DNA from 3 places in the Nocardiopsis sp. B62 genome. Region 1 is predicted to be linked to each of the others. Evidence: riboswitches for the same ligand, from Rfam matches in the RefSeq annotation. Region 1 holds a riboswitch; each other region holds the start of a gene.

The links. Region 1 has a riboswitch for S-adenosylmethionine ahead of KBX21_RS00795 (PotD/PotF family extracellular solute-binding protein). Riboswitches for the same ligand answer to the same signal wherever they lie in the genome.
Region 2: linked by a shared signal. The riboswitch ahead of KBX21_RS20805 (aminotransferase class V-fold PLP-dependent enzyme) and the one ahead of KBX21_RS00795 (PotD/PotF family extracellular solute-binding protein) in region 1 are both predicted to bind S-adenosylmethionine.
Region 3: linked by a shared signal. The riboswitch ahead of thrC (threonine synthase) and the one ahead of KBX21_RS00795 (PotD/PotF family extracellular solute-binding protein) in region 1 are both predicted to bind S-adenosylmethionine.

The regions. Positions count from the first base shown of each region.
Region 1 is NZ_JAGPXK010000001.1:177,551-187,232, reverse strand. Features, by position in the region: gene KBX21_RS00810 (ABC transporter permease) at 1-486, opposite strand, end outside; gene KBX21_RS00805 (ABC transporter permease) at 479-1,345, opposite strand; gene KBX21_RS00800 (ABC transporter ATP-binding protein) at 1,345-2,421, opposite strand; gene KBX21_RS00795 (PotD/PotF family extracellular solute-binding protein) at 2,418-3,515, opposite strand; SAM riboswitch class IV at 3,574-3,692, opposite strand; gene KBX21_RS00790 (thioesterase family protein) at 3,855-4,631, shown strand; gene KBX21_RS00785 (MFS transporter) at 4,820-6,049, opposite strand; gene KBX21_RS00780 (LysR family transcriptional regulator) at 6,119-7,051, shown strand; gene KBX21_RS00775 (SDR family oxidoreductase) at 7,125-7,922, shown strand; partial or broken gene KBX21_RS00770 (aldehyde dehydrogenase family protein) at 7,919-9,378, opposite strand; gene KBX21_RS00765 (hypothetical protein) at 9,390-9,548, opposite strand.
Region 2 is NZ_JAGPXK010000023.1:39,517-49,198, forward strand. Features, by position in the region: gene KBX21_RS20800 (SAM-dependent methyltransferase) at 1-374, opposite strand, end outside; gene KBX21_RS20805 (aminotransferase class V-fold PLP-dependent enzyme) at 663-2,051, opposite strand; SAM riboswitch class IV at 2,115-2,229, opposite strand; gene KBX21_RS20810 (DUF3870 domain-containing protein) at 2,446-2,847, shown strand; gene KBX21_RS20815 (CaiB/BaiF CoA-transferase family protein) at 2,854-4,140, shown strand; gene KBX21_RS20820 (acyl-CoA dehydrogenase family protein) at 4,202-5,395, shown strand; gene KBX21_RS20825 (nitroreductase/quinone reductase family protein) at 5,475-5,942, shown strand; gene KBX21_RS20830 (GNAT family N-acetyltransferase) at 6,001-6,924, opposite strand; gene KBX21_RS20835 (bifunctional (p)ppGpp synthetase/guanosine-3',5'-bis(diphosphate) 3'-pyrophosphohydrolase) at 7,034-9,217, opposite strand.
Region 3 is NZ_JAGPXK010000005.1:66,803-76,484, forward strand. Features, by position in the region: gene KBX21_RS07705 (S8 family serine peptidase) at 1-636, shown strand, start outside; gene KBX21_RS07710 (class I SAM-dependent methyltransferase) at 794-1,585, shown strand; gene KBX21_RS07715 (GrpB family protein) at 1,700-2,305, shown strand; gene KBX21_RS07720 (trehalose-6-phosphate synthase) at 2,527-3,966, opposite strand; SAM riboswitch class I at 4,237-4,377, shown strand; gene thrC (threonine synthase) at 4,391-5,650, shown strand; gene KBX21_RS07730 (ubiquitin-like small modifier protein 1) at 5,712-5,990, shown strand; gene groL (chaperonin GroEL) at 6,992-8,623, shown strand; gene zwf (glucose-6-phosphate dehydrogenase) at 8,748-9,682, opposite strand, start outside.

The DNA of each region.
Region 1 (9,682 bases):
GGTGAAGGGGAGCGCGACCAGGGAGTGCGCCAGCCACAGCCCCGGAACGCTGTTGAGCAGTCCCAGCCCCTGGAAGTAGTAGAGGAGCCCCAGGGCGATGATGATCTCCGGGACCATGAGGGGCGCGAGCGCGGTGGCCTCCACGAGCCGCCGCCCGGGGAAGGTCCCGCGGGCGAGTCCGTAGGCGGCCAGCGTGCCCAGCACCGTGGTGGTCGCCACGACCATGAGCACCAGCAGTCCGCTGAGGCGGAACGAGACCGCCCAGTCCGGTGAGGACAGCACGGAGGCGTACCAGCGCAGGGACACGCCCTGCGGCGGGAACTGGAGTGAGGCGGTCGGGTTGAGCGAGCTGACGGCCAGCACGACCAGCGGGGCCGCCAGGAAGAACAGGATCAGTCCGACGGGCAGGCCGAGCGCGACCCGCCCCGCGATCCGGGCCGGGGAGCCGCGTCGGCGCGCGCGGGGCGCGGCGGTGGACTCAGCCATCGTGCCTCCTCTCCCAGAAGCGGAATCCGGCGCCCATGGCGGCGACGCACACCAGGGTCAGCGCCAACAGGGTCAGGCTGAGCGCGGCCGCGACGGGGTAGTCGTAGACGCTGGTGATCTGGCTGTAGACACGCAGTCCGGCCAGCGGCTGGTTGGCGCCGCCCACCAGGAGCGGGGTGATGTAGATGCCCATGGCCAGCGGGAAGACCACCATGCACGCGGCGGCCACGCCGGGCAGGCTCAGCGGCAGAGTGACCCGCGCGAAGGTTCGGGCGGCGCCCGCTCCCAGGCTCTGCGAGGCACGCCGCAGGTGGGGGTCGATACTGCCCAGGGCGGTGGTGAGCGGAATGATCGCGAAGGGCAGCAGCACGTGGGTCACCGAGACGACGACCGCCGTGTAGCTGGTGAGCAGGGGCAGCGGCTGGTCGGTGATCCCCGTTCCCACGAGGAGGCGGTTGACCGCGCCGTTGGCCGAGAGCAGCACCACCCAGCCGTAGCTGCGCACCACGACGCTGGTGAGCAGCGGAGAGAGGACGATGACGAACATCAGGGTGCGCGTCAACCCCGTGCGGGTCCGGGACAGGGCGTAGGCGACCGGGTAGCCGAGCACCAGGCACAGCGTGGTGACCAGGAACGAGGTCTGGAGGCTGCGCACGAGCGCCTGGGAGAAGAAGGTCTCGGTGAACACCCGCTCGTACTGGACGAGTGAGAACTCGGGGAGCGGGTTGCCGCTCCCGTCGACCGGATGCAGGCTCAACGACAGCACCCGTACCAGGGGCACCAGGAACACCAGGAGCAGGAACACCGCCACGGGCAGTACGAACCCCACACCGGACAGGCGTTCCCGGGTCGCCCTCATCAGGCGCCGCCCGTGTCGCGGAGCCGGATCACGCTCTCGGCGTCCCAGTGCGCGGTCACGCGCGCCCCCACGGCGGGGGGCTCGGTGTCGGTACGGGCTCCCAGGGACAGGGACTCCCCCACCCGCACCCGCGTCTCCCAGCCGTCGCCGAGGAAGGCCCGGTGGACCACCTCGCCGTAGGCGCCGCCGTGTCCGGCGGCCCCCAGGGGTCGCTCTCCCCCGGAGACACGGACGCGCTCCGGCCGAAGGGCCAGGGACACCTCGCCGGTGGGCGGCTCCGCCAGGCCGGTGCGGACCAGTGCCCCGTCGACGCGGACGCCCTCGGCCCCGCCGACGCCCTCGATGACGTTCGCGGCGCCCACGAACTCGGCCACGAAGCGGCTCACCGGGGCCGCGTAGACCTCCTGTGGTGTGCCCTCCTGCTCGACGCGCCCGCCGTTGAGGACCACGATGTGGTCCGACAGCGACATGGCCTCCTCCTGGTCGTGGGTCACGAACACCATGGTGATGCCGAGCCGCTGTTGGAGGGCCCGCAGGTCGACGCGCATCTCGCGGCGCAGCTGCGCGTCGAGGTTGGACAGCGGCTCGTCCAGAAGCAGGACGTCGGGCCGGGTGGCCAGTGCCCGGGCCACGGCCACCCGCTGCTGTTGACCGCCGGACAGCTGCCGGGGGCGGCGCCGCGCGAAGGCGGCCAGGCCCACCAGGTCCAGTGCCTCCGCCACGCGCCGGTCCCGCTCCGGACGCGGCGTACGGCGCGCCCGGAGACCGTAGGCGACGTTGTCGGCCACCGACATGTGCGGGAAGAGGGCGTAGTTCTGGAAGACCATGCCCAGGCCGCGGCGGTGCGGAGGCACCGCGGTGACGTCGCGGCCGTCGATCGTGATGGAGCCGCCGTCGGGCTCGACGAACCCGGCGAGGGCGTGCAGCAGGGTGGTCTTGCCGCAGCCGCTGGGCCCGAGGATGGACAGGAACCGGCCCCGGTGGAACGCCAACCGGTCGATGTCCAGGATCCGTGTCCCGCCGTAGGCCGTGGTGAGCGACTCGACGACGATGTGTTCGGCGTGGGGGTCGGTCACTGGAAGATCTCGTTCCATCGCTGCTGCCAGTCGTTGAGGTTGGGTGTGGCGGCGCCGTAGTCCACCCAGGTGAAGCCCTCGTAGACGTCGGTGCCGTAGCTGATGCGCTCGTCGAACTCGGCGGAGTGGTCGATGCCGGTGTTGCCGCCGCCGTAGAAGGTGCCCTCGGCGAACGGCTTCTGGTGTTCGGCGGAGGTCAGGTAGTCGAGGAACGCGTAGACGTTCTCGCGGTTCTGGGTGCCCTCGGCCACGTAGTAGGAGGTCAGGGCGCCCACAGCACCGGACTCGGGGTAGGTGAAGCCGATCGGCTGCCCCTCCTGCTCCATGGCGGTCGCGCGCCCGTCCCAGAACGGGACGATCCAGGCGTCGCCGTTCTGGAGCACGGTGCCGACGTTGCCGGCGTCGGAGGGGTAGGCGGACACGCAGTCCTGGAGCTCCTCCAGGCGTTCGAAGGCGCGGTCCACGGCCGCGGGGTCGGACAGGTCCCCGCCTTCGGAGGCCACCAGGCCGGAGAAGAACTGGAGGCCGATGTTGTAGGTCAGCGGGGGCAGGGCCACGTGGCCGCAGTACTGCTCGTCGAAGATGTCCTCCCAGTCCTGCGGGGGTTCCTCGACGAGGTCGGTGCGGTAGACCAGCCCGGCCGAGCCGGTGGTCAGGGGAGCCCCGTAGGAGGTACCGTCCACGGTGGACTGCTCCACCAGCACCGGGTCGAGTTCGGACCAGTGCGCCAGGGCGTCGGGGTCCAGGGGCTGGACGAGGTCGTTGGTGACGGCCTGGTGGAAGGTCTCCGAGGTGAGCGCGACCAGGTCGAAGGGGGGATTCTCGCCCCCGGCGGCACGCATCTGGGTGACCCACTCGCCGTCGGCGCCGGTGACCACGTTGACCTTGATCCCGGTCTCCTCCTCGAAGGGCTCGACGAAGGAGGAGGTGAAGAGTTCGCCCCAGGGACCGGCGAACGCGGTGACGGTGATCTCGCCGCCTCCGGAGCCGTCCTGGGCGGAGGTGTCGATCCCGCCGCAGGCGGTGGCACCGACAAGCAGCAGGGCGCCGCCCGCGGCGTGGAGAGGGAGTCCCAGTCCTCGGGGTACTCGCATCGTTCTTCCTTTCACCGTTTCGGGATCGAGGTACACGGCGGGGCGAGTGGAGGAGGGACTCCTGCGCTTGCCGTCGGAGCGCCGATGCTCCGAGGACCGTGTCCTCACCCGGGGCACCCCACCGCAGCGGAGGGTTGCCGTCCAGCCAGCCGGGGCTTGTCGCTGGAACTCATGACCAGCAGGAACGTACCACGAAAACCACTTTTCCTACCAAAAAGGTTACAAGCACCACTTTTCCCAGGGGCACCACTGGCCCCAATCCGCGGCCTCCGGTAGCGGAACGGTTCGAACGGTGGTGGATGATGCTGGAGGCACGAAACCGTCGTACAGGAGAGCACTTTGGGCCAGAACGCGTACTTCGTCCGGGCCGGCACCGACCGATACCTGCCCACCGAACACGTCAGTGGCGCCTGGAACACGGCCGAACAGCACTTCAGCCCCCTGGGCGGGCTGATCGCCCACGTGATCGAGTCCCACTCCGCCGGGAGGGGACTGCTGCTCTCGCGGATCTCCTTCGACATCCTGGGCCGACTCCCGATGGTCGAGTGCCGCGTTGAGGTGGAGACCCTCCGCCCCGGGCGCACCATCGAACTGGTGGAGGCCCGCGTCTTCGCCGAGGACCGTATGGTGGTGCGGGCCCGGGCCTGGCTCCTGGCCCCGGGAGACACCAGCGAGGTCGCGGGCGGCGCCGCCGGTCCGCTGCCGGCCCCGGAGGGACTCAAGCAGCGCCAGATGAGCTCGCTCTGGCCTGGTGGCTACATCGCCTCGCTGGACGTGCGACCCGTCGGCGAACCCGGGCGAGGCCGTGGCACGGCCTGGCTCACGACCGGAGTGGAGCTGGTCCAAGGCGAACAGGCCGGTCCGGTGGCCTCCTACGTCGCCTTGGTGGACACCGCCAACGGCGTCGCCGTGCGACAGGCGCCGACGGAGTGGATGTTCCCGAACGTGGACCTGACCGTGCACCTGCACCGCCGACCGGAGGGCCCCTGGGTGGGGCTGGACACCCGGGTGGTGTTCGGGCCCGAGGGTCTGGGGCTGACCAGCACGGTGCTGCACGACCGGCTCGGCGAGGTCGGGACCGCCGAGCAGTGCCTCACGGTGCGCCCGCTGAGCTGAGGGAGCCCGTGTCGGCGAGCGCCTGTCGGCCGTCCGGGTGGCTAGGTGCAGGGCATGGCTCGACCACGCGGACTGGCCGGTTGGGAGATCGGCGAGCACATCCGTGAGTCGTTCATCCTGGTACCGGTGTCGGGCATGGTGCTCTTCGCCCACCGGACGCGTTCGGACGTCCGGGCCGTGCGGGGCACTCAGACGGGGTCGGGGGTGGACAGGCGGCGCAGGCGCAGGCCGATCAGCCCCGCGAGGGCGGTGAGGGTCAGGGCCAGCGTCACGGTGCCGTTCCAACCGACCGCGTCGTAGACCACTCCGCCGAGCCAGCCGAAAAGGCTGGCGCCCAGGTAGTAGGCGAGGGTGTAGACGGCCGCCGCCTGAGCACGCCCCGCGACCGCGTGCGAGCCCACCCAGGCGGAGGCCGTCGCGTGGGCGCAGAAGAACGCGAAGGTCAGCACGAGCAGAGCCACCAGCAGCAGGAGCACCGAGGTGGTGAAGAGCCCGCCCAGGCCGAGCAGGAGCATCAGGGTGGCCGTGGTCAGGACCCCGTACCTGCCCCAGCGCTGGGTGGCCGAGCCCGCCATGCCCGAGCCGAGCATCCCGGCCGTGTAGGACAGGAAGAGCAGGGACGCGACCGCCTGGGACAGGCCGAAGGGCTGGTCCGTGAGGCGGAAGCCGAGGACGTTGTACACGGCCATGAACGCGCCCATGAGCAGGAGCGCCTGGGCGTACATGGGGATCAGTCCCCGCGTGGTCAGGGCCGCCTTGAGGCGTCCCCCCAAGCGGTCGCCGGTGCCTGTGGGACGGGCGCGCGGACCGGACTGTCCGCGCGGCAGGACCAGGACGAACACCAGGAGGGCTGCCAGGCCGAGGAGGGTGTTCGCGGCGATCCCCCACTGCCAGCCGCCGTGTTCGGCGGCGAACCCGGCGAGCAGGCGGCCGCCCATACCGCCGAGCGGATTCCCTGCGATGTACAGGCCGGTGGCCCTCGGTGCGTCGCGCGGGTGGATCTCTTCGGCGAGGTAGGCCACGGCTGCCGCGGAGACCCCGCCGAGGGCGGCGCCCTGGAGGGTGCGCAGGAGCAGCAGCATCCAGATGTCGGTGGAGAAGGGCACGATGGCGCCCAGGATGGTGGCCAGCAGCAGGGAGAGCACGATGACGCGGGCGCGGCCGACGCGGTCGGCGACGCCGCTCCAGATCAGGGTGAACCCGGCCAGGCCTCCGGTGGACAACGAGACGGCGAGGGCGGTCTGCCCGGCGGAGGTGCCGAAGCCGTCGGCGATGGCGGGCAGGATCGGTTGGACCGACCACAGTTGGGCGAAGGTCGCCACGGCGGCCGCCACGAGGGCGATGACCGTGCGCCGGTAGGCGGCCGTGCCCGCGCGGGGGCGCGGGTCGAGGTTCGTGGGGGAACTGGTCACGGTCATGCTTCAACGCTAGGAAGGCCGCTTTCATACGTCCAATGCATGCTTTCACGTTGTTGCATACTGATGTGTATGGATGACCCGGATGTGGACGCGCTGACCCGGACCCTGGCGCCCCGTTTGCGGATGGTCGCGGCGGTCGCCCGGACCGAGCACATCACCCACGCGGCCGAGGCGCTGAACATGCCCCAGCCCACGCTGAGCAGGGCTTTGGCCCGCTTGCAGGAGGAGTTGGGGATCGCTCTGGTGGAGCGCACGGGGCGGGGCGTCCGGTTGACGCGCGCCGGTCGGTTGCTGTTGCCCCACGTGGAGCGAGCACTGGACGATCTGCGGCAGGGAGTGGCCGAACTCACGGGCGCCGAGGAGGGTCGGGTGGCGCTGACCTTCCTGCCCACGTTGGGGGTGGAAGTGGTGCCCGTGCTGTTGCGGGGGTTTCGCGCCGAGCATCCGGGCGTGCGGTTCACCCTGACCCAGGAGGCGTGGGCGGAGTCGTTGCGCCGGGTGGCCTCCGGCGGCGCGGACCTGGCGCTGACCTCACCGTTGCCGTCGGGTCCGGGGCTGGCCTCGGCGGTGCTGCACACGCAGTACCTGCGGTTGGTGGTGCCCGAGCACCATGTGTTGGCGGGTGCCGGGGACGTGTCCCTGGCCGACGTGCGCGACGAGTTCATCCTGCTCAAGCCGGGGCGCGGTGTGCGGCACCTGACGGACCGGCTCGGTGACCGGGCGGGGTTCACGCCCAGGGTGGCCTTCGAGGCCGACGACATCGCGACGGCCAGGGGGCTGGTGGCCGCGGGACTGGGAGTGTCCGTGCTGCCCGCGCGGCCGAAGGGGGCGTTGGGCGGGACCGTGGAGCTGGCGATCCGGGACGGGCAGGCCGAACGGCCGGTGGGGGTGGTCTGGCCCGAGGAGGGATCCGGCGGAGGGTACGAACCCCCTGCGGTGGCGTCGTTCCGCGACTACGTGCGGCGGGTGGGCCCGAGGGTCATCCCCGATCTCACGGGATGACGGCGCCGCCACCCCTGAAGGCACGGCGAAAACCCTTTGTGGGGGCGTCGTTCCGGGCCCAGGATGGGGCAGCATGAACGTGCACCGCGGCCCCGCCGAGGCCACCGCCCCGCCCGCCGCCCGTCCCGTCGCCCTGGTCACCGGGGTGGGCCGCACCGTGGGCATCGGCGCGGCCATCGCCCGGCGTCTGGCCGCCTCCGGCTGGGACGTGGCCCGCAGCCAGTGGACCCCCTACGACGACCGCATGCCCTGGGGTGTGGAGAGCGGCGCCACCGACACGGTCGACGCCGACCTCTCCGCGCTCGGGGCGGCCACGGTCGCGGTCGAGGCCGACCTCTCCGACCCCGAGACGCCCGCGCACGTCCTCGACGAAGTCGAACGACGACTGGGACCGGTACGAGCACTGGTGATGTGCCACTGCGAATCGGTGGACTCGGGACTGCTCGACACCACCGTGGAGAGCTTCGACCGCCACTTCGCGGTGAACGCCCGCGCCTCCTGGCTGCTGGTGCGCGAGTTCGGGCGGCGGTTTCGCGACGAGCACGGCAGTGGCCGGATCATCGCCCTGACCAGCGACCACGTGGTGCACAACCTCCCCTACGGGGCGAGCAAGGGCGCTTTGGACCGGATCGTGCTGGCCTCGGCGCGCGAACTCGCCTCCCTCGGGGTGACGGCCAACGTGGTCAATCCGGGACCGGTGGACACCGGGTGGATGCCCGACCGGGTGCGCGAGGAGTGCGCCGCCCACACCCCGTTGGGGCGCCTTGGCACCCCGCGCGACACCGCGCACCTGGTCGACTTCCTGTGTTCACCGCAGGGCGGCTGGGTCAACGGCCAGCTCCTGCACAGCGACGGCGGGATCTCGGCCTAGAACGGGTGGCGGGCGGGATCGGCCCGCATGGTGATCCACTGGGTCTCGGTGAAGGCCTCCAGATTGGCTCTGGTACCGCCGAAGCGCGCTCCCGTGCCGGAGAACCCGACCCCGCCGAAGGGCGCCACCGCCTCGTCGTCGACGGTCTGGTCGTTGATGTGCACGATCCCGCTGGGGATGCGGTCGGCGATCTCCATGCCGCGCATCGGGTTGGTGGTGACCACCCCCAGGGACAGGCCGTACTCGGTGGCGTTGGCCAGTCCCACCAGTTCGTCCACCGTGGAAAAGCGCACCACCGGGGCGACCGGGCCGAACACCTCCTCCGCGTAGGCGGGGGTGTCCGGACCCACCCGGTCCAGGACGGTGGGCCGGTAGTACAGGTCCTGGTAGGTGCCGCCCGCACGCAGTCGGGCCCCGGCCTCGACGCTGCCGGTGACCAGGTGGTGGATCCTGTCGCGCTGGGCGGAGTCGATCACGGGTCCCAACGCCGCGCCGTCCACCTCGGTACTGCCCACGACCAGGGCGTCGGCCCTGGCCGCGAGACGCTCCACGTAGGCCTCGGCGATCGACTCGTGCACCAGGTGGCGGCCGGTGGTCATGCAGATCTGCCCCTGGTGCAGGAAGGACCCCCACGCGCCGATGGACGCGGCCTGCTCCACGTCGGCGTCGTCGAGGACGACCAGCGGGGAGTTGCCGCCCAGTTCCAGGTGGACGCGCTTGAGGTGGCGGGCCGCCGCCTCGCCCACTCTGCGTCCGGCCGGAGTGGAGCCGGTGAAGGAGATGACGCGCACGTGGGGGTCGGCGACCAGGGCCTCTCCGGCGCTGGCCCCGCCCGGCAGGACCTGGAACACGCCCTCGGGGACGCCCGCGCGGCGGAAGACCTCGGCCAGGACGGCACCGCCGCAGATCGCGGTGCGCGGGTCGGGTTTGAGGATGACGGCGTTGCCCAGGGCCAGTGCCGGGGCGACCGATCGGACACCCAGGATGAGCGGGACGTTGAAGGGGGCGATGACTCCGACCACGCCCGCGGGGACCTGGCGGGAGAAGCTGAAGCGGGGCTTGGCGGTGCGCAGGATCTCGCCGTGCGGTTGGGAGACCAGCGCGGCCGCCTCGAAGCACCACCCGAGGCGACGTGCACCTGGAACCCGGCCATCCCGGCGGCGGCCCCGCCCTCGCGGCGCAGCCAGCCGGTGATCTCCTCCTTGTGGGCCTCCAGCAGGTCACCCGCGCGGCGCAGGACGGCGGCGCGACGCTCGTAGGAGGTGGCGGCCCAGTCGGCCTGGGCTCGGGCGGCGCGCGCGGCGGCTTCCCGGACGTCATCCGCGTCGGCGAGGCCGGTGCGGCCCAGCACGGTGCCGGTGGAGGGTGAGACGACCTCGGCGTCCCCGCCCCTGGCCGGGGTCCACGCCCCGGTGAAGACGGCGGACGTGTGGTCCTCGGCGACGAGCAGGCTCATGGTGGTACTCCCTACGGATTTCGGGTTCGGGCGGCGGTGAGGTCGGGGGAGAGCTCGGAGTGCTCGGCTCGGTTGGGGCGGAACTCGTCGGGATCGCCCTGTTCGACGCCGGGGTGGATGGGGTCCACGACCGGGCCGGGGCGCATCGCGGCTCCAACTGCGAAGGGCACGACCTTCCGAGTTCGCTCGGATACCGAACATGTGTTCTGAAAGTGAACATAGGTGTTCCGCGTCACGGGGTCAATGCGCCCGCCACGCAGGGGGACACGGGAACAGCACGGGATCGGACGGCCACACCGGACCA
Region 2 (9,682 bases), on a different contig from region 1:
CCGCTGGTGTGGAGGCGTCGGAGCACGGTGTCCGTCCCGGAGTCACCGGAACCGTCCCCGGCCAGGACGGTCGCGTTGAGCGCGGCAGCGGCCAGCACCCCCGCCGCCCCGGTCGGTGCCAGGTGCACCACGGTGGCGTCGGCGTTGGCCCGGCGCACCCGCTCGGCGGTGCCGGGCACCGGGCAGCCCCAGTCCACGAACTGGCGTATCCCTGCGTCCGCGCAGAGGTAGTCGACCACGCGACCGAGAAAGGCCTGGTGCAGACGGACGAGTTCGGTCTCGGCGGGGTCGGGCGGCGTGCGGCCGCGCGAGCCGAGGCTGACCACAGGTGATGGCTGCTCGGGCACGCGCGGGGGCTCGGTCGCTCGGAACACGGCCGTGAGGGGACCTGTCTTGGGTCCTCGGACGTCCGTCACGTTCACGCTCCCCCAGCCGGTTCGCTCGCGGGAGGCGGGCCGCGTCGTCGGTGCGGACCGGTCGGGTCCGGCGACGGCGCGCCCCACCGTCAGGGCCCGATAGTACCGTCTGGGAACGTGATCCCCAGCACACCCACGCGTGAAATGTGACTTAGTGCGTCGAATGTGGGGTCATGCGTAACAAGGTTCCTTGAGTCCGAGGTCCCAAACCCCGGATTCCGGGCACGGGGGACGCTCCGCAGAGCCTCAGAGCACGTTGCGGGGGTCCGGGACCGGGGCGAGGCGGCCGTCGCAGTCGGCGTACTCCCAGAGCGGGCCCCGGGCCACGAGGTCGGCCACGGCCCCGACGAGCCGGTCCACATGCTCCTCGGTGGTCCCCACGCCCAGGCTCGCCCGCACGGCCTGCTCGTGCCCCTCGGGCAGCAGGTGGGTGGTGAGCGGGTGGGCGCAGAACAGGCCGTCCCGCACCCCGATCCCGTACTCGGCGGAGAGCGCGGCGGCCAGGAGGTCGGCGGGCAGACCGTCGACCACGAAGGACACGATCCCGACCCGCGCGTGCTCGGCGTCCCACAGGGACAGTTCGTGCACACCCTCGATCTCGCCCAGCCCGGCGCGCAGGCGCTCCAGCAGAGCGGCCTCGCGGATGTGCTGAAGGGAGAGCGTCTCGGTGGTGAAGGTGTCGCAGGCCGCCGCCAGTGCCACGGCTCCCAGGACGTTCGGGCTGCCCGCCTCGTGTCTGGCGGGGAGGTCGTTCCACTGGACGTCGTGTTCGGTCACCCGGCGGGTGGCTCCCCCGCCCGCGAGGTAGGGGGCGGCGGCGGAGAGCCAGTCGGCGCGGCCCGCCAGCACCCCCGAGCCGAAGGGGGCGTAGAGCTTGTGACCGGACAGGGCCACGTAGTCCGCGCCGGTCGCGGTGAGGCTGAACGGCAGGTGCGGCACGTACTGGGCGGCGTCCACCACCACGCGGGCGCCCTCGGCGTGGGCGGCCTCCACCAACTCCTCGACCGGCCAGATCTCACCGGTGACGTTGGAGGCGGCGGTGACGCACAACAGCCGGGGACCCTCGGGCGCCTGGGCGAGCGCGGTCCGGGCGGCGCTGACGGCGGCCTCGGGCGACGCGGGCAGCGGCAGCCGGACCACCTTCCCGGCGCACGAGGCCGGGTGCTCCCACGGCAGGAGGCTGGCGTGGTGCTCGGACTCGAAGACCACCACGGTGCACCCCTCGGGGACAGCGCGGGCCAGCAGGTTCACGGCGTCGGTGGTGCCGCGCACGAACACGACGGCGTCGGCGGAACCGGACGCGTCGGCCTCCGTGCGCACGCCCAGGAACCGGGAGACGCTGCGGCGGGCGCGTTCGTAGGCGTCGGTGCTGACCTGGGAGTGGTGCCCGGCGCCCCGGTGGACACTCGCGTAGTAGGGCAGCGCCGCGGCGAGCGCGTCGGCGACGCTGGTCAGACACGGGGCGCTGGCGGCGTAGTCGAAGTTGGCGTAGTCCACGTGTCCGCCGGTGACCAGGGGGGTTGCGCCCTCGGCGGTGACGATCGCGCACTCGGTGCGGGCCCTGGCGTCGCGGGCCGCGTCCCTGGCTGCGGAGCGGCTGGAGCGCGTGGAGTCGAACGGGATGACAGTGGTCATGGGGCACCTCTTCTGTGGGTCGTGGGGACCCACGGGGTACGCCGATGACGGCCGCGCCTCAGGGGTCCGCGCTTGTCTGACACGGTCGTGTCGGGACCTGGTCCTCACCCGGGGCACCCCACCGCGGAAGGAGGGTTGCCGACCAGCTAGCCGGGGCTTGTCGCTGGTACTCGTGACCTGTGCCGAAATGTAACACACGGCTCCCGTGGCGCGCATCCGCGCCCGTGTGCCCCGGACCAACCCCCGCCCTTGACACCGACGGTCCCGGCTGGGCCATACTGATCGGGAACTGCCCTCACGTCGCGGGTGTCCGGTTTCCCCCGGCTGCCCTTCAGACGCGAGACTCCAGTGAGTTGGAGTTTTCGCGTGCCCGCAGACAAGAGGTGCTCTTCCTTTGTACGGCGACGACCGTGTTCAGCAGCTTTTCCGCAACCCGAGGGTTGTGCTCATCTCCGGCTACGCCCGTCTTCCCGACTCGGTGGCGAGCCATTCCCAGTACCAGCGGCTCGGGGTCGTGCTCGCGGTCGACTCCGCGGACGGCCGGATCGTGGCCGCGGACACCACGCTCCTGACCGACCTCGCCAAGGACTTCTTCCGTGCCCTGGTCGAGGGCGCCTCCGTGACCGAGGACATCGCGGAGATCGTCCAGCGGGTCCAGACGCGCTACGCGGGCCAGTCCGGCGCCGCGCTCACCACCGCGCTCCGCCGCTGCCTGGAGACCTACTACCAGCTGCGGGACGGCGATCAGCTGCCCAGCGGCCCCGAGGACCCCGCCAGCCTCGACGGCAAGGAGTGACCCCCCATGAGTGAGACCAGTCCGCAGACCGATCCCGTGCACGGACCAGGGCAGGACGCGCCGCTCCCCCTGGCCGGTGTCCGGATCGCCGACCTCTCCCGCGTGCTCGCGGGCCCCTACGCCACCATGCTGCTCGCGGACATGGGCGCCGAGGTGGTGAAGGTGGAGCAGCCCGGTCGGGGCGACGACACCCGTTCCTGGGGTCCGCCCTACGCCGAGCCCACCGAGGAGCACCGGGGGGAGCACTCCCCCGGAGAGGCCGCCTACTTCCTGTCCGTGAACCGGAACAAGCGCAGCCTGGCCGTGGACCTGAAGGACCCCGAGGGCCTGGCCGCCGTCCAGGACCTGTGCGCCACCTCCGACGTGGTGATCCAGAACTTCCGACCCGGGGTGATCGACCGGCTCGGTCTGGGGTACGCGCAGGTCAGCGCGCGCAATCCGGCGGTCGTGTACTGCTCGGTGAGCGGCTTCGGCCCCGAGCACGAACCCGCCACCCGCCCCGGGTTCGACATCGTCGTGCAGGCCGAGAGCGGGCTGATGGCCACGACCGGCCCCGCCGACGGTCCGGCGAGCAAGGTGGGTGTGGCGCTCACCGACGTCCTGACCGGACTGAACGCGGCCGTGGGCATCCTCGGTGCGCTCATGCGGGCCCGGACGACCGGGCGCGGCGAGAACATCAGCGTCTCACTGGTCAACTCCACCCTGTCGAGCCTGGTCAACCTGGCGCAGCAGGCGCTGGTCACCGGGACCGAACCGGCGCGCGTGGGCAACGCCCATACGACCATCGTGCCCTACCAGGTGTTCCCCACCAAGGACGCGGAGGTGGTGATCGCCGCCGGGAACGACGCCCTGTACCAGCGTCTGTGCGCCGCCATCGACCGCCCCGACCTGGGCCGGGACCCCCGGTACGCCACCAACCCGGAACGGGTGGCGCACCGGGACGAACTGGTCGCGGAGCTCTCGGCGACGCTGCGGGAACGGCCCGCCGAGCACTGGATGGGGGTCCTGGTCGGGGCCGGGGTCCCGGCCGGCAGGGTCCGCGGGGTGCTGGACGCGCTACGTACCGCCGACGCCAACGGCGACGACGTCCTGCGCACGGTGGAACACCCCACGGCCGGACCGTTGGAGCAGGTGCGGGCGGGCTTTCGCATGGAGCACACCCCCGTGCCGATGACCGCCCCTCCGCTGCTCGGACAGCACTCGGAGCGGGTCCTGGCCGAGCTCGGCCTGACCCCGGACCGGATCGCGGCGCTCCTGGCCAGCGGCGCCGTCCAGCAGACCGACGTCGGCTGAGCCGGGGCCCATGCCCCGGCACCGACCCCACACACGCAAGCACCACGAAGGGACACCCACCATGAGTGACTCCAAGCGCAGGGCCGCCGCCCCCGACCCCCTGGACTTCCTGGCCGTGGACGCCGAACTCTCCGACACCGAGCGCGACATCCGCGACGCCGTCCGCGAGTTCTCCACCCGTGAGCTCCTGCCCAACGTCGCCGACTGGTTCGAGGCCGGGACCCTCCCGGACCCGCGCGGGCTGGCCAAGGCCTTCGGTGACCTGGGGGTGCTCGGCATGCACCTGGAGGGCTACGGCTGCGGCGGCTCCAGCGCGGTCGCCTACGGCCTGGCCTGCAGGGAGCTCGAAGCGGTGGACTCCGGGCTGCGCAGCTTCGTGTCCGTGCAGGGCTCGCTGGCCATGGCCGCCATCCACAAGTTCGGTTCGGAGGAGCACAAGAACGAGTGGCTGCCGAGGATGGCCGCCGGCGACGCGATCGGCTGCTTCGGTCTGACCGAGCCCGACTCCGGCTCCGACCCGGGCTCCATGCGCACGCGCGCCCGCCGTGACGGCTCGGACTGGGTCCTCAACGGCACCAAGATGTGGATCACCAACGGTTCGGTCGCCGACGTCGCCGTGGTGTGGGCCGCCACCGAGGACGGAATCCGCGGCTTCGTGGTGCCCACGGACACCCCCGGGTTCTCGGCCAACGTGATCCACAAGAAGCTCTCGCTGCGCGCCTCCATCACCTCCGAGCTGGTCCTGGAGGACGTGCGCCTGCCCGCCGACGCCGTCATGCCCGCGTCGAAGGGACTCGGGTCGCCGCTGTCCTGCCTGAACGAGGCCCGCTACGGCATCGTGTGGGGCGTGGCCGGTGCCGCCCGCGCCTGCTACGCGGCGTCCCTGGACTACGCGAGGACGCGTGAGCAGTTCGGCAAGCCCATCGGCGGGTTCCAGCTCACCCAGCGCAAGCTCGCCGACATGGTCGTGGACGTCAACCACGCCGCGATGACGGCGCTGCGGATCGGTCGACTCAAGGACGAGGGGAACTGTCACCACAACCACGTGAGCTTCGGCAAGTTCGCCAACGTGGCGGCGGCGCAGCGGGTGGCCCGGACCGCGCGCGGCATCCACGGCGCCAACGGGATCACCCTGGAGTACCCGGTCATGCGGCACATGGTGAACCTGGAGACGGTGGCCACCTACGAGGGCACGGAGGAGATCCACGCGCTCAGCATCGGCCAGTCCGTGACCGGTGTCTCGGCGTTCCGGTAGGGCGGCGGGCACCCCGCGGGTGCCATCGGTGGCCGGAAACCATCACAATGGGAGCATCCGATCGAGGGAGTTGCCGAAGATGGTGAACGAACCGACGAAGCGGTTCGAGATGACGAAACTGCGGCGGACCGCCAACGCCTTCGTCAGCGGCTTCGTCAAGTACGGGGCCTGCCCGCCGGAGCTGCACCTGCTCACCACGCGTGGGCGCACCTCCGGTTTCCTGCGCACCATCCCGCTCAGTGTCCTGGACAGTGAGAGCGGCCGGTACCTGGTCTCTCCGTACGGCGAGGTCAACTGGGTGCGCAACATCCGCAAGGACGGTTTCGCCACCCTGCGCCAGGGCGGCTGGATCGAACTGGTGAGTGTTCGGGAGCTGGGCCCGGCCGAGGCGGCTCCGGTACTCAAGGAGTACCTGGACAACCCCCGGTCCGCGGTCGTGGGCCCGTACTTCGACGCCCCGCCGGAGGCCCCGGAGCAGGCGTTCGAGGCCGAGGCCGACCGGCACCCGGTCTTCCAGATCGTGCGGTCCACGACGATCCGTCTGTAGAACCGCGCGGAGCCCCGGTCACCCTGAACACGGGTGGCCGGGGCTTCGCCGTACGGGGTCAGCGGGCCGGGCGCACCAGGGCCGTGCCCCGGTCGAGCGCCCTGTAGCCCACGGTCGCGTACGTCATGGCCGGGGTCGGGTAGGCCTCGTTCGGTGTGGTGTTGATGTACACCCGGTCCCCGCCCCGACGCGCGGTCAGGGCGCACGCGGTGAGGGCGAGCGCGACGGCCAGGCCCCGGCGCCGGTGCGCGGGGACCACGCCGAGGGGTTCGATCTCCGAGCAGCGGTTCTGCGCGTCCCACCACACCACGCAACAGGCGGCCAGCGACCCGTCCGGGGCCTCGACCACCAGGTCGAGTTCGCGCTCGTACAGCAGCGAGGCGCGGGTGTTGGCGTAGCGCTCGAGGCTGAACCGACTGGTCAGATCGGGGTCGATCGTTCCCACGCGCTCGGGCCAGGGCAGGTCGGAGGGTTTCCAGGCGGTGCGGTGGCACTCCACCCGGGCCTCCTCCTCGCCCTCGCGCACCGCGCGGATCCGGTAACCGTCCGGTAGGCGGATCTCCTCCTCGGTGGCGTCGCGACTCATCCACTCACCGAACGTGTTGTCGTCACCGAGCACGAACCCGGCCCTCTCGGCGAGGTCCCGGAGCGCGTCGTCGCCCTCGAAGACCAGCAGTTCCACGGCGGCGTCCCCGGTCTGGGCCAGGGCCCAGTCCAGGAGCGCGGACCCGGCGTCGGGGTCCTCGGTGGCGCCCTGGAGAGTGACGGTGGCGAGGGACCGCAGGGCGCTGGGACCCTCGACCACGGCCCAGCCCACGACCTCACCGTCCCTGCGGGCCACGGCCGCGTTCTCGGAGGTGAACTCCTCGGTGGCCAGCTGCCAACCGAGGCCGCCGGGATGAGGGGCCCTCGGCCACAGGCGCTGGGCCAGGGTTTCCAGGGAGCGTGCGTCCCCGGGGTGGAGCGGGCGAACGTCGAGCATGGGGGGCTGCCTTCCTTCGGTACGGAACTCGACGCACGCTAGCGTCATCAGCCGCCCCGGTTCCACCGGTTTTCGCGGGCCCGCGCAGCCCCCACGGGCCGGTGGCGGATCAGTTGCGAACGCGGAACACGTCGTAGACGCCGTCGACCCCGCGTACCGCGCGCAGCACGCTGCCCAGGTGCGTGGGGTCGGCCATCTCGAAGGTGAACCGGCTCTGCGCCACCCGGTCCCGGCTGGTCTGGACCGTCGCCGACAGGATGTTGACGTGCTGGTCGGAGAGCACGCGGGTGATGTCGGAGAGCAGACGCGAGCGGTCCAGGGCCTCCACGTGCAGCGCCACCAGGAACATCGAGTCCTCGGTGGGCCGCCACTCGACGTCCACCATGCGCTCGCGGTCCAGGCTCGCGGCGTTGACGCAGTCCTCGCGGTGGACCGAGACCCCGTTGCCCCGGGTCACGAACCCGACGATGTCGTCACCGGGCACGGGCGTACAACACTTGGAAAGGCGCACCCACACATCGGCGTCGCCACCGGCCACGACCACGCCCGGGTTCCCCGCGCGCTGGCGGCTGGTCGCCACCTTGGTGGGCAGCGACGACTCCGCGAGGTCCTCGGCGTGGCTGTCCAGCCCGCCCATGGAGTCCACGAGCTTGCCGACCACGCTCTGCGCGCTGACCTGGCGTTCGCCCACGGCCGCGTACAGCGAGTCGACGTCCGGATAGCGCAGGTCGCGGGCGAGGGCGATGATGGCCTCACCGTTGAACAGGCGCTTGACCGGCAGCTCCTGCTTGCGCATGTACTTGGCGATCTCGTCCTTGCCCTGCTCGATCGCGGCCTCACGGCGTTCCTTGGTGAACCAGTGCCGGATCTTGTTGCGGGCGCGGGCGCTCTTGACGAAGTTGAGCCAGTCGCGGCTGGGCCCGGCGTCGGGGTCCTTGGAGGTGAGGATCTCCACGGTCTCGCCGTTGTGCAGCTCGTTCTCCAGCGGCACGAGGCGGCCGTTGATCCGGGCGCCCACGGTGCGGTGGCCGACCTCGGTGTGCACCGCGTACGCGAAGTCGACCGCCGTGGCGCCCTGCGGCAGCGAGATGACGTCGCCGCCGGGCGTGAAGACGAACACCTCCTGCACGGAGAGGTCGAAGCGCAGCGACTCCAGGAACTCGCCCGGGTCCTTGGTCTCCTGCTGCCAGTCGATGAGCTGGCGCAGCCACTGCATGTCGGTGCTGCCCTTGGACTTGGCCTCGGCACCGGCGGAGTTGCGGTCCTCCTTGTACTTCCAGTGCGCGGCGATGCCGTACTCGGCGCGACGGTGCATCGCCCGGGTGCGGATCTGGAGTTCGACCGGGTTTCCGGAGGGGCCGATGACCGTCGTGTGCAACGACTGGTACATGTTGAACTTCGGCATCGCGATGTAGTCCTTGAACCGGCCGGGCACCGGGTTCCATCGCGCGTGGATCGTTCCCAGGGCCGCGTAGCAGTCCCGGACGCTGTCCACCAGGACCCGCACCGCGATGAGGTCGTAGATCTCGTCGAAGCCCACGTTGCGGGCGATCATCTTCTGGTAGATCGAGTAGTAATGCTTGGGCCTGCCGCGCACGGTCGCCTTGAGCTTGGACTCGCGCAGGTCGCCCGAGACCGCCTCGATGACCTCCTGGAGGTACACGTCGCGGCGGGGGGCCCGCTCGGAGACCAGACGGGCGATCTCGTCGAAGCGCTTGGGGTAGAGGGTGGCGAAGGCCAGGTCCTCCAGCTCCCACTTGATGGTGTTCATGCCCAGGCGGTGGGCGAGCGGGGCGAAGATCTCCAGGGTCTCGCGGGCCTTCTTCTCCCGCTTGGCCCGGGCCGGGAGGTAGCGCAGGGTCCGCATGTTGTGCAGGCGGTCGCACAGCTTGATGACCAGGACGCGGATGTCGCGGGCCATCGCCACGACCATCTTGCGGACCGTCTCGGCCTGGGTGGCCTCGCCGTACTTGACCTTGTCCAGCTTGGTGACGCCGTCGACCAGCTCGGCGATCTCGTCCCCGAAGTCCGCTCGCAGCTCGTCGAGGGAGTAGTCGGTGTCCTCGACGGTGTCGTGCAGGAGGGCGGCGGCCAGGGTGGCCTCCTGCATGCCCAGCTCGGCGAGGATGGTCGCGACGGCGAGGGGGTGCGTGATGTAGGGGTCGCCGCTCTTGCGTTTCTGGTGGCGATGATGGTGGGCCGCGACCTCGTAGGCGCGTTCGATCAGCCGCACGTCCACCTTGGGATGGGTGGCCCGCACGGTCTTGATCAGTGGTTCGAGCACCGGGTTCATCGTCACTCCCCGCTGGGCCCCGAGTCGGGCGAGCCTTCGGCGTACTCGCACGGTGGAGGGTGTCGTGGCGGCCGCCTGCGTTCCCGGGGCCCCCGGCCCCGAGACGTCGGAGGGCGCCGCGTCCCGCGCGGCGCCCTCCGGGCGGTCCTTCTGTGGTCTGTCGGTGGCCTGCTCACCACTGCCGTCCGCACGCTCGGTTCGCGTGGCGGCTTCCTCGGGGGTGGCGGCCGTCGGTGTCTCGGGGTTGTCCCGGTCCGGACCCTGCTCGGACACCGCCCCGGTCGAGACCACTTCGTTTGGCATGCCTACCTCCCGCGGTTCCTCCCGGTGGAGCCGACGTCGCCGTTCGGCCCGCCTCCGGTGCACGTGCGTGTCATCAGGGCCAGTCGTTGACGCGGCCGCCGCGGTCCCCTCGCCCGTCAGTCTAGTGGGACCACTTCCCACCTGCGCGGGGAGCGGTCCGAC
Region 3 (9,682 bases), on a different contig from region 1:
GCCGCGCGGAGCGGGACATTGGTTGTCGCCCCGGCGGGCGGCGAGGCGGACCCGAACGTCCTGGCGGTGGGCGGTGTGGACGAGGAGGGCGTGCTCCTGCCCGACTCGCCCCCGTCCGAGTCGATCGACCTCCTCGCGCCCGGCGCCGAGCTGTCCACGGCCGGCCCGGACATGGGTCAGACCGACGTGACCGGCACCCCGTACGCCGCCGCGGTGGCCGCGGGTGCGGCCGCGTTGCTGACCTCCGAGTACCCGCAGCTGGGCGCCGAGAAGCTCCGTGAGGCCCTGGTGCAGGGCTCCCAGCAGGGCGGGCAGGGGCTGGCGTCCCTGTACCTGCCCTCGGCCGTCGCGCAGGCCTCAGGGAACGCCCAGGACATGCCGCTCGTCGACGACAACCTGGTGCAGGACGACTCCCCGACCGTTCCGGTGTGGATGTGGTTCGCGCTGGTCGGCGTGGTGCTGGCGCTGATCGTGATCGTGCTGGTGCTGTGGGTGCGCCGGACCAGCAAGGACCCCTACGGGGTGGCGGCCGAGCGGCAGGAGGAGGACCAGCGGCTCGCCGCAGAGCGGGCCGAGCAGGCCCGGGCCGAGGAGCGCCCCTCCCGGCGCAAGGGCGGCCGCCGCCGCAAGAAGTAGGCGCGGCGTCGAGTCGGCTGAGGTCACACGCCCCCTGGCGGGGCGAGCCGTGGCGGATCGGGCGAAAAGCCCGTGACGCCACGGCTTTTCGTTGGTTAGGGTCCTTGCGGCACCACACTTAGCTCGGCTCGGCGACACCTCGACGGTGGGAGACAGCATGGTTCGGATGCGGGACGGCAGCGCGGGCGACGCGGACTACGGGGTCATCGCCCGCACGTACACGGACCACCGGCAACCGGAACCGAGGATCGCCGAACTCCTCCACGCCGCCCTGGGAGACGCCCGGACGGTGCTCAACGTCGGTGCCGGGGCCGGGTCCTACGAACCCGCCGACCGCGACGTCACTCCCGTGGAGCCCTCGGCCAGCATGCGGGCCCGGCGCCCCGGGCACCTGCCCGCGGCGGTCGACGGCACCGCCGAGTCGCTGCCGTTCCCCGACGACTCCTTCGACGCCGCCATGACCACCTTCAGCGTCCACCAGTGGTCCGACCTCGCCAGGGGCCTGGCGGAGGTCCGGCGAGTGACCACGGGCCCCGTCGTGGTGCTGACCTGCGACCCCGCCCTGGTACGCGACTTCTGGCTGTACGACTACTGCCCGGAGGTCCTGGACACCGAGGCGCGCCGCTACCCGGAGCCGTCGGTTCTGGCCGAGGGGCTGGGCGGCACGACCACCGTCACCCGGGTGCCCATCCCGCTCGACTGCTCGGACGGCTTCAACGAGGCCTACTACGCGCGCCCCGAGGTGCTGCTCGACCCCGGGGCCCGGCAGGCCTGTTCGGCGTGGAGCTTCGTCGACGAGGCCGCGCACACCCGCTTCCACGAGCACCTCTCCCGCGACCTCCGCGACGGCACGTGGGACGCGCGCCACGGCCACCTGCGCGAACTCCCCGAGTGGGAGGGCTCGCTCGTCCTGGTGGTCTCCACCCCCGAGGGGCGCTCCAAGGCCTGACCGTCGCGTTCGGTCATGCCGATCCGACGGTCGGTAGTGTCACGTATGCGCGTGCATATGTAAGGCACGTCGAAAGCCTTGACGCGGGTACGCCGGACGGCAAGGCTTTGTGGAATGTCGCCTCTCGAAACGCCCTCTCTGCCCTCACGAGGAGACAGGCGGGTCGCCTCCGACCCCATGGCACGCAACCTGGTGAACGGTCGCGTGCGCCTCTCCGAACCCGACCCCAAGTGGCCCTACCTGTTCCGCCAGGAGGAATCCCGTATCCGGGGTGCACTCGGGGACCGCGTGCTGTCCCTGGACCATGTCGGCTCCACCTCGGTGCCCGGCCTCGCGGCCAAACCCTGCGTGGACCTGGTCATGGCCGTCGCCGACCCCTCCGACGAGGCCGCCTACCTGAACGACCTGGAGAAGGTGGGATACACCCTGGTCATCGCCGAACCCGACTGGTACGAACACCGGGTCCTCAAGGGCCCCAGCGTCAACCTCAACCTCCACGTGTTCGGCCAGGGGTGCGAGGAGATCGACCGCATGCGGCTCTTCCGCGACTACCTCATCGCGGACGCCGGGGCCCGGGAACGCTACACCGCGGTCAAGCGCGAACTCTCCGAGCGCACCTGGAAGCGCATCCAGGACTACGCCGACGCCAAGTCCGGCATCGTCACCGAACTCCTCGCCGAGGCCGAGGCCTGGAAGGCGGCCACCTCCCGGAACCACTGACCGGATACCGGTCGGGCGCCCGGTGACTTACCGGATGACCGGAGTCCGACCGAGAGCCAGCCGGTCGTGGACCGGAACGCGACCCCGCCGAAGGGCGTGTCCAGCACGGGACACGCCCTCGCGTTGTTCCTGGCGTCCTGTCGCTCCTGGTGTTCCGGCGCGTCCCGACGCCCGGCACCCGCCCGGCCCCGCCGAGGCCGAGCGGCCCACGTCGAACCCCGTCAGCCGTCCAGGGAACGCAGCTGGTCCTGGAACCAGCGGCGCGGCGGCAGTGCCACGGCGGCCTCGGCCAGCCGTCCCCGGCGCTCCTTGCGCTCCCCCTCGGGCATCGACAGCGCCCGGTGCAGCGCCTCGGCGGTCTCCACGGTGTCGTAGGGGTTGACCAGCAGGGCGTCCCCGCCCAGCTCGTCCGCCGCCCCCGCCTCACGCGAGAGCACCAGCACCGAATCCCGCTCCGAGAGCACCGGGCCCTCCTTCGCGACCAGGTTCATACCGTCCCGGATCGGGTTCACCAGCAGCACGTCGGCCATCTGGAACGAGGCCAGCGACCGCGGGTAGTCGTCGTTGACCTCCAGTACCAGCGGCGTCCACTCGGGGGTGGAGAACTCCTCGTTGATCTCCTTCGCGATCCGTAGCACGGAGTCCGTGTACTCCCGGTACTCCGGCACGTCGCCCCTGCTCGGGTAGGCGAAGGCCAGGTGGGTGACCCGGCCCCGCCACTCCGGGTGCGCCGTCAGCAGCTCCCGGTACGCCTCCAGACCGCGCACGATGTTCTTGGACAGCTCCGTGCGGTCCACCCGGACGATCAGCCGGGTGTCGCCCACGGCCTCACCCAGCGTCCGCCTGCGGTCCGCCACGGCGGGCTCCGACGCGCTCTCCCGCAGCCCCTCCTCGTCCGCGCCCAGGGCGTGCACGCCCACCTCGACGATCCGGCCCCCGTGCTCCACGGTGCGCCGTTCGAGGTCGACGTCGGCGCGCAGGATCTCGGCGCAGCAGCGCAGGAACGCGTCGGCCCAGCGCGGGCTCAGGAACCCCAGCCGGTCGGCGCCGAGCATCCCCTCCAGCAGCTCCCGGGCCACCTGGGTGGGCAGCATCCGGAAGTACTCGGGCGGGGCCCACGGAGTGTGCGAGAAGTGGGCGATCCGCAGGTCCGGTCGGCGGGCGCGCAGGATGCGCGGCACCAGCGCCAGGTGGTAGTCCTGCACGGCCACGCGCGCGTTCTCGGCGGCACCGCTGACCAGCGCCTCCGCGAAGGCGTTGTTGTAGGCGGCGTAGTCCTCCCACTGGCTGCGGAACTCCGAGCCGAAGGAGGGCTTGTTCGGGGTGTCGTACAGCATGTGCTGCACGAACCACAGGGTCGAGTTGGCCACCCCGGTGTAGGCGCCCGAGAAGGTCGTCTCAGGGATGTCCAACATGTGGACTCGCATGCCGTCGAGGTCGTGCGCGAGGTCCAGACGGGCCCCCGGCGCCTCGGTGGCGGCGCGGCGGTCGGCGTCCGACAGGGCCGCGCACACCCACAGTCCGTCGATCTCGGTGGCCACGGAGATCATCCCCGAGACCAGTCCTCCGCCGCCCCGACGGTGCTCAAGCGAGCCGTCGTCGGCGGTGGAGAAGGAGACCGGGCCCCTGTTGGAGGCTATGAGGATCTGAGCCTTGTCCACGTGGTCGTCCTCTCGACGAAGGATGCTCTGGGGATCACGCACTCCTCCTAGGTCTCGCCTAGGGACAGTCGCCCCAAACCCCCTCGCGGGCAACGGTGGACACCGTCACAGGGGAGCCGGTTCCGTACTCGGGTCGCGCCGCACGTGGACGGTGTCGTCTCAGCATTCGAGCCGCTTTGTGTAATCCGGATCACCCGGCGTGGAAAATCGGTCAGCACCTCAGTTACAGTGACGGTGCGTTCTCGGAGAAGAACCGCCACAACTTCATATTGCTCATCCAGAGGGGTGGAGGGACCGGCCCTGCGAAGCCCCGGCAACCATCTCGGCATGTGGAACCGCGATCAACGCGACCCGTCGAGGCAGGTGCCAACTCCGGCCTGGGGTCAAGGTGGCCACCAGGGAAGATGAGGGGAGACGCCTCGCCATGGCGATTGCCGCCGCTGAACCCACCTCCGTTCGCGCCTTCGGTCCCGGGACCGCGCTGTCCTGTCGGGAGTGCGGTGAGCGCTACGAACTCTCGCCGAGCTTCGCCTGCCAGTTCTGTTTCGGCCCCCTGGAGATCGCCTACGACTTCGGGCCCGTCACCCGCGAGCAGATCGAGAGCGGCCCCAAGAACATCTGGCGCTACCGCTCCCTCCTCCCGGTCCCCGACAACGTGGCCGACCTGCCCAACATGAACCCCGGCCTCACCCCCCTCGTCCGGGCCGACCGCCTCGCCGCCGAACTCGGCCTGCGCTCCCTGCACGTCAAGGACGACTCCGCCAACCCCACGCACTCCTTCAAGGACCGCGTGGTCGCGATCGCCGTCGAGGCCGCCCGCACCTTCGGGTTCACCACCCTCTCCTGCTCCTCCACCGGCAACCTCGCCGGTGCCGTGGGTGCCGCCGCCGCGCGTGCCGGATTCGACTCGTGCGTGTTCATCCCGGCCGGCCTGGAGGAGGGCAAGGTCGTGATGGCCGCCGTCTACGGCGGGAAGGTCGTGGCCATCGACGGCAACTACGACGACGTCAACCGCTTCTGCTCCGAGCTCATCGGCGACGAGGCGGGCGAGAGCTGGGGCTTCACCAACGTCAACCTGCGGCCGTACTACGCCGAGGGCTCCAAGACGCTGGCCTACGAGATCGCCGAGCAGCTCGGCTGGCGCCTGCCCGAGCAGATCGTCATTCCGATCGCCTCCGGATCGCAGCTCACCAAGATCGACAAGGGCTTCCAGGAACTGATCAGGGTCGGCCTCGTCGAGGACCGCCCCTACAAGGTGTTCGGCGCGCAGGCCACGGGCTGCTCGCCGGTCGCCCGCGCCTGGGCCGACGGGCACGACGTCATCCAGCCGGTCAAGCCGGACACCATCGCCAAGTCGCTGGCGATCGGCAACCCCGCAGACGGCCCGTACGTGCTGGACATCGCCAACCGCACCGGCGGGGCGATCGAACACGTGGGTGACGACGAGATCGTCGACGCCATCAAGCTGCTGGCCCGCACGGAGGGGATCTTCGCGGAGACGGCGGGCGGCGTGACCACCGGTGTCCTGCGCAAGCTGGTCCGCGAGGGCAGGCTCGACCCCGAGGCGGAGACGGTCATCGTCAACACCGGCGACGGGCTCAAGACCCTCAACGCCGTCGACTCGGGTGTCACCGCCACCATCAAGCCGTCCCTGGAGGCCTTCAAGGCCGAGGGCCTGGCCTGATCCGGGCCCGCCCCACGTTCACCACCCCGCGCAGCACCCACGTCCCAGGAGTACGAACACCATGAGCGTCAGCGTCCGCGTGCCCACCATCCTGCGCACCTACACCAACGACGCGTCCGAGGTGACCGCCGAGGGCGGCACCCTGGCAGAGGTCCTGGACCACCTGGAGGCCAACCACCCGGGCATCCTCGCCCGCGTGCTCGACGACGGCGGCAAGGTCCGCCGCTTCGTCAACGTCTACGTCGGCGACGAGGACGTCCGCTTCGAGAAGGGCCTACAGACCGAGGTCCGGGACGGCCAGCAGATCTCGATCATCCCCGCCGTCGCCGGGGGCTGCTGACGCACGGGCAGTGGCGAACCACGGGGCGGGCGCCGGTCGGTGCCCGCCCCGCCGCGTGCCCGGACCCTCGTAACCTGGGAGGGAGATTCTCCAGGGGACGAGGGTGGCGATGTCGGCGACGCGGTTGTTGGTGCGGAGAGAGAAGAGATGAATCACGTGGGTCCTTTGGGGTCTCTTGTCTTCGGTGTCCAACTTCTGAGAAGTTGGAAAAACAACCCCTTGCCGCTGGTAAGTTTCCTGTTCAAATAGTCTGCTCCCCGCGCACGCGGGGATGGACCCGACCAGCCCCCCAGGTACGCCCGCCGTCCACCCTGCTCCCCGCGCACGCGGGGATGGACCCGGGTCTCGGGTCAAACGCTCCCCGCGCACGCGGGGATGGACCCGGGTCTCGGGTCAAACTGGCGTACTCGGTGGCCTGCTCCCCGCGCACGCGGGGATGGACCCAGCATCATCCCCGACCTGGTCAACGGCGTGATCTGCTCCCCGCGTGCGCGGGGATGGACCCACCGCGTGGATGTTCTCCAACATGGCCCCGGCCTGCTCCCCGCGTGCGCGGGGATGGACCCAGGGTCACCCTGCGGCCGCGCCGGGAGGCCTGCTGCCCCCCGCGCACGCGGGGATGGGCCCGCTTGCGCGCCAACGTTCAACCAGATGGTGGGCGGGCCCTTGGTTACCGGGCTGGCGGGACCTGGCCACCCGGTTCCACCAGGGGTTCGTCCGTTGTTCGCCGAGCGCTCAAACCGCCCTGTGGAGGGAAGTCCGCGCTGTTCAGGGCTGTTTCCGAAGCTGGGGAAATCGTGACCACATCGTTTGCACTCTCCATGGCCGAGTGCTAAAAAAGGGAGTGGTTAGCACTCACCTATACCGAGTGCTAACCGGATCGAGGCTGCGAGATCGTGGTCCTCCGGCAGCAGGGTTGCCGGTGCGAACGCGGTCGTCCGTCGCGGGCGCACGCCTCGTCCCATCGCGTATCAGCCCGGTCACGGGAGGACAAGAACTCAATGGCAGCCAAACTGATCGCGTTCGACGAGGAGGCCCGTCGCGGCCTCGAGCGCGGCATGAACCAGCTCGCTGACGCCGTGAAGGTCACGCTCGGCCCGAAGGGTCGCAACGTCGTCCTGGAGAAGAAGTGGGGCGCCCCCACTATCACCAACGACGGTGTCTCCATCGCCAAGGAGATCGAGCTCGAGGACCCCTGGGAGAAGATCGGGGCCGAGCTGGTCAAGGAGGTCGCCAAGAAGACGGACGACGTCGCCGGTGACGGTACGACCACCGCCACCGTCCTGGCCCAGGCTCTCGTCCGCGAGGGTCTGCGCAACGTCGCCGCCGGCGCCAACCCGATCGGCCTCAAGCGCGGCATCGAGGCCGCCGTGGCCCGCATCAACGAGGAGCTCGGCAACCTCTCGAAGGACGTCGAGACCAAGGAGCAGATCGCCTCCACCGCCTCCATCTCCGCTGGTGACACCCAGATCGGTGAGACCATCGCCGAGGCGATGGACAAGGTCGGCAAGGAAGGCGTCATCACCGTCGAGGAGGGGCAGACCTTCGGGCTCGAGCTTGAGCTCGCCGAGGGCATGCGCTTCGACAAGGGCTACATCTCGCCCTACTTCGCCACCGACCTTGAGCGCATGGAGACGGTCCTCGAGGACCCCTACATCCTCATCGTCAACTCGAAGATCTCCAACAACAACGAGTTCCTGCCCGTTGTCGAGAAGGTCCTCCAGTCCGGCCGTCCGCTGATGGTCATCGCCGAGGACGTCGCCGACGGCGCCCTGCAGACCCTCGTGGTCAACAAGATCCGCGGCACCTTCAAGTCCGTCGCCGTCAAGGCTCCGGGCTTCGGTGACCGCCGCAAGGCCCAGCTCGGCGACATCGCCGTGCTGACCGGCGGCCAGGTCATCACCGAGGAGGTCGGCCTCAAGCTCGAGAACACCGAGCTCGACCTGCTGGGCCGCGCCCGCAAGGTCGTCGTCACCAAGGACGAGACCACCATCGTCGACGGTGCCGGTGACGCCACCGCCATCGCCGGTCGCGTGAACGAGATCCGCAACGAGATCGAGCGCACCGACTCCGACTACGACCGCGAGAAGCTCCAGGAGCGCCTCGCGCGTCTGGCCGGCGGCGTGGCCGTCATCAAGGCCGGTGCCGCCACCGAGGTGGAGCTCAAGGAGCGCAAGCACCGCATCGAGGACGCCGTCCGCAACGCCAAGGCCGCGGTCGAAGAGGGCATCCTGCCCGGCGGTGGCGTCGCGCTGCTGCAGGCCAGCGTCCCCGCGTTCGAGAAGCTGGACCTCGAGGGTGACGAGGCCATCGGCGCCGACATCGTGCGTCGCGCCATCGCCGAGCCGCTCAAGATGATCGCGGTCAACGCCGGCCTCGAAGGCGGAGTCGTGGCGGACAAGGTCAAGCACCTGGAGCCCGGTTTCGGCCTCAACGCCGCCACCGGCGAGTACACCGACCTGTTCAAGGACGGCGTCATCGACCCGACCAAGGTCACCCGTTCCGCTCTGCAGAACGCGTCGTCCATCGCTGGTCTGTTCCTGACCACCGAGGCCGTCATCGCCGACAAGCCGGAGAAGGCCTCGGCTCCCGCCGGCGACCCGACCGGTGGCATGGGCGGCATGGACTTCTAGCAGGTCCGTGACACCGGGCGTGAGCCCGTAGGCGCCTGAGGTCCGGATACGCGACCTCGCCCGCGACGACCGGGCGGTCCCCATGGGGACCGCCCGGTTTCGCTCTTTCCGGGACCCCCGGGGGTCAATCCTGGGCGGGCCCGTGCGGACGGATCGCGTCGGCCAGTTGGTGCCAGCCCTGCGGTCCCGGGAGCACCTGCGCCGACTCCGGTCCGTAGGAGCCCGCAAGGTAAGGTTCGGGCTCCGTCGCCGAGTCCATCAGCGGGTCGACGATCCGCCACGACTCCTCGACCACGTCGAAGCGCACGAACTGCTCCGGGCTGCCCACCACGGCGCCGTGCAGCACGTGGTCGTAGGCCTCGTGCCCCCGGCCCAGTTGGCGTTCCACGTCGGCCGCGAGCACGAGGCGCGCCGCCGAGTCGCTCTCCGCGCCGGGTTCGTTGAGCAGCATCTCGAAGGTCACCCCGGACCACGGTTCCAGCTGGAACCGGACCAGGTTGGCTGGCCCCGGGTAGAGGTCGGCGGCGGGGCGCTTCAGCTCGGCCACCACCTCCCATGAGGTGAGGGGCATGTGCTTGCCCGAGCGAACGTAGAAGGGCACGCCCGCCCAGCGGCGGTTGTCCACCCACATGCGCAGCGCGAAGAAGGTCTCCGTGGTGGAGCCGGGGCCGACCCCCTCCGTGCTGAGGTAGCCGTCGTAGCGGCCCCGGATCGCGTCGGCCGGTTCGATGGTGCGCACGGCGCGCAGCAGGCGCAGCGTCTCGTCCTTGACCACCGAGGGGTCGGTGGAGACCGGCGCGTCCATCGTGAGCAGCGCGAACAGCTGGAGCAGGTGGTTCTGGAACACGTCCCGGACCGCCCCTGCGGCGTCATAGAACGACCCCCGGTCGTCCACCCCGAAGTCCTCGGCCATGGTGATCTGCACGTTGTCCACGAACGTCCGGTTCCACACGGGCTCCAGCAGGGTGTTGCCGAACCGGGTCACCGGCAGCCCCCGGACGGGTTCCTCGCCCAGGAAGTGGTCGACGAGGTAGAGGCTCTCCGAGGGGAAGCACTCCA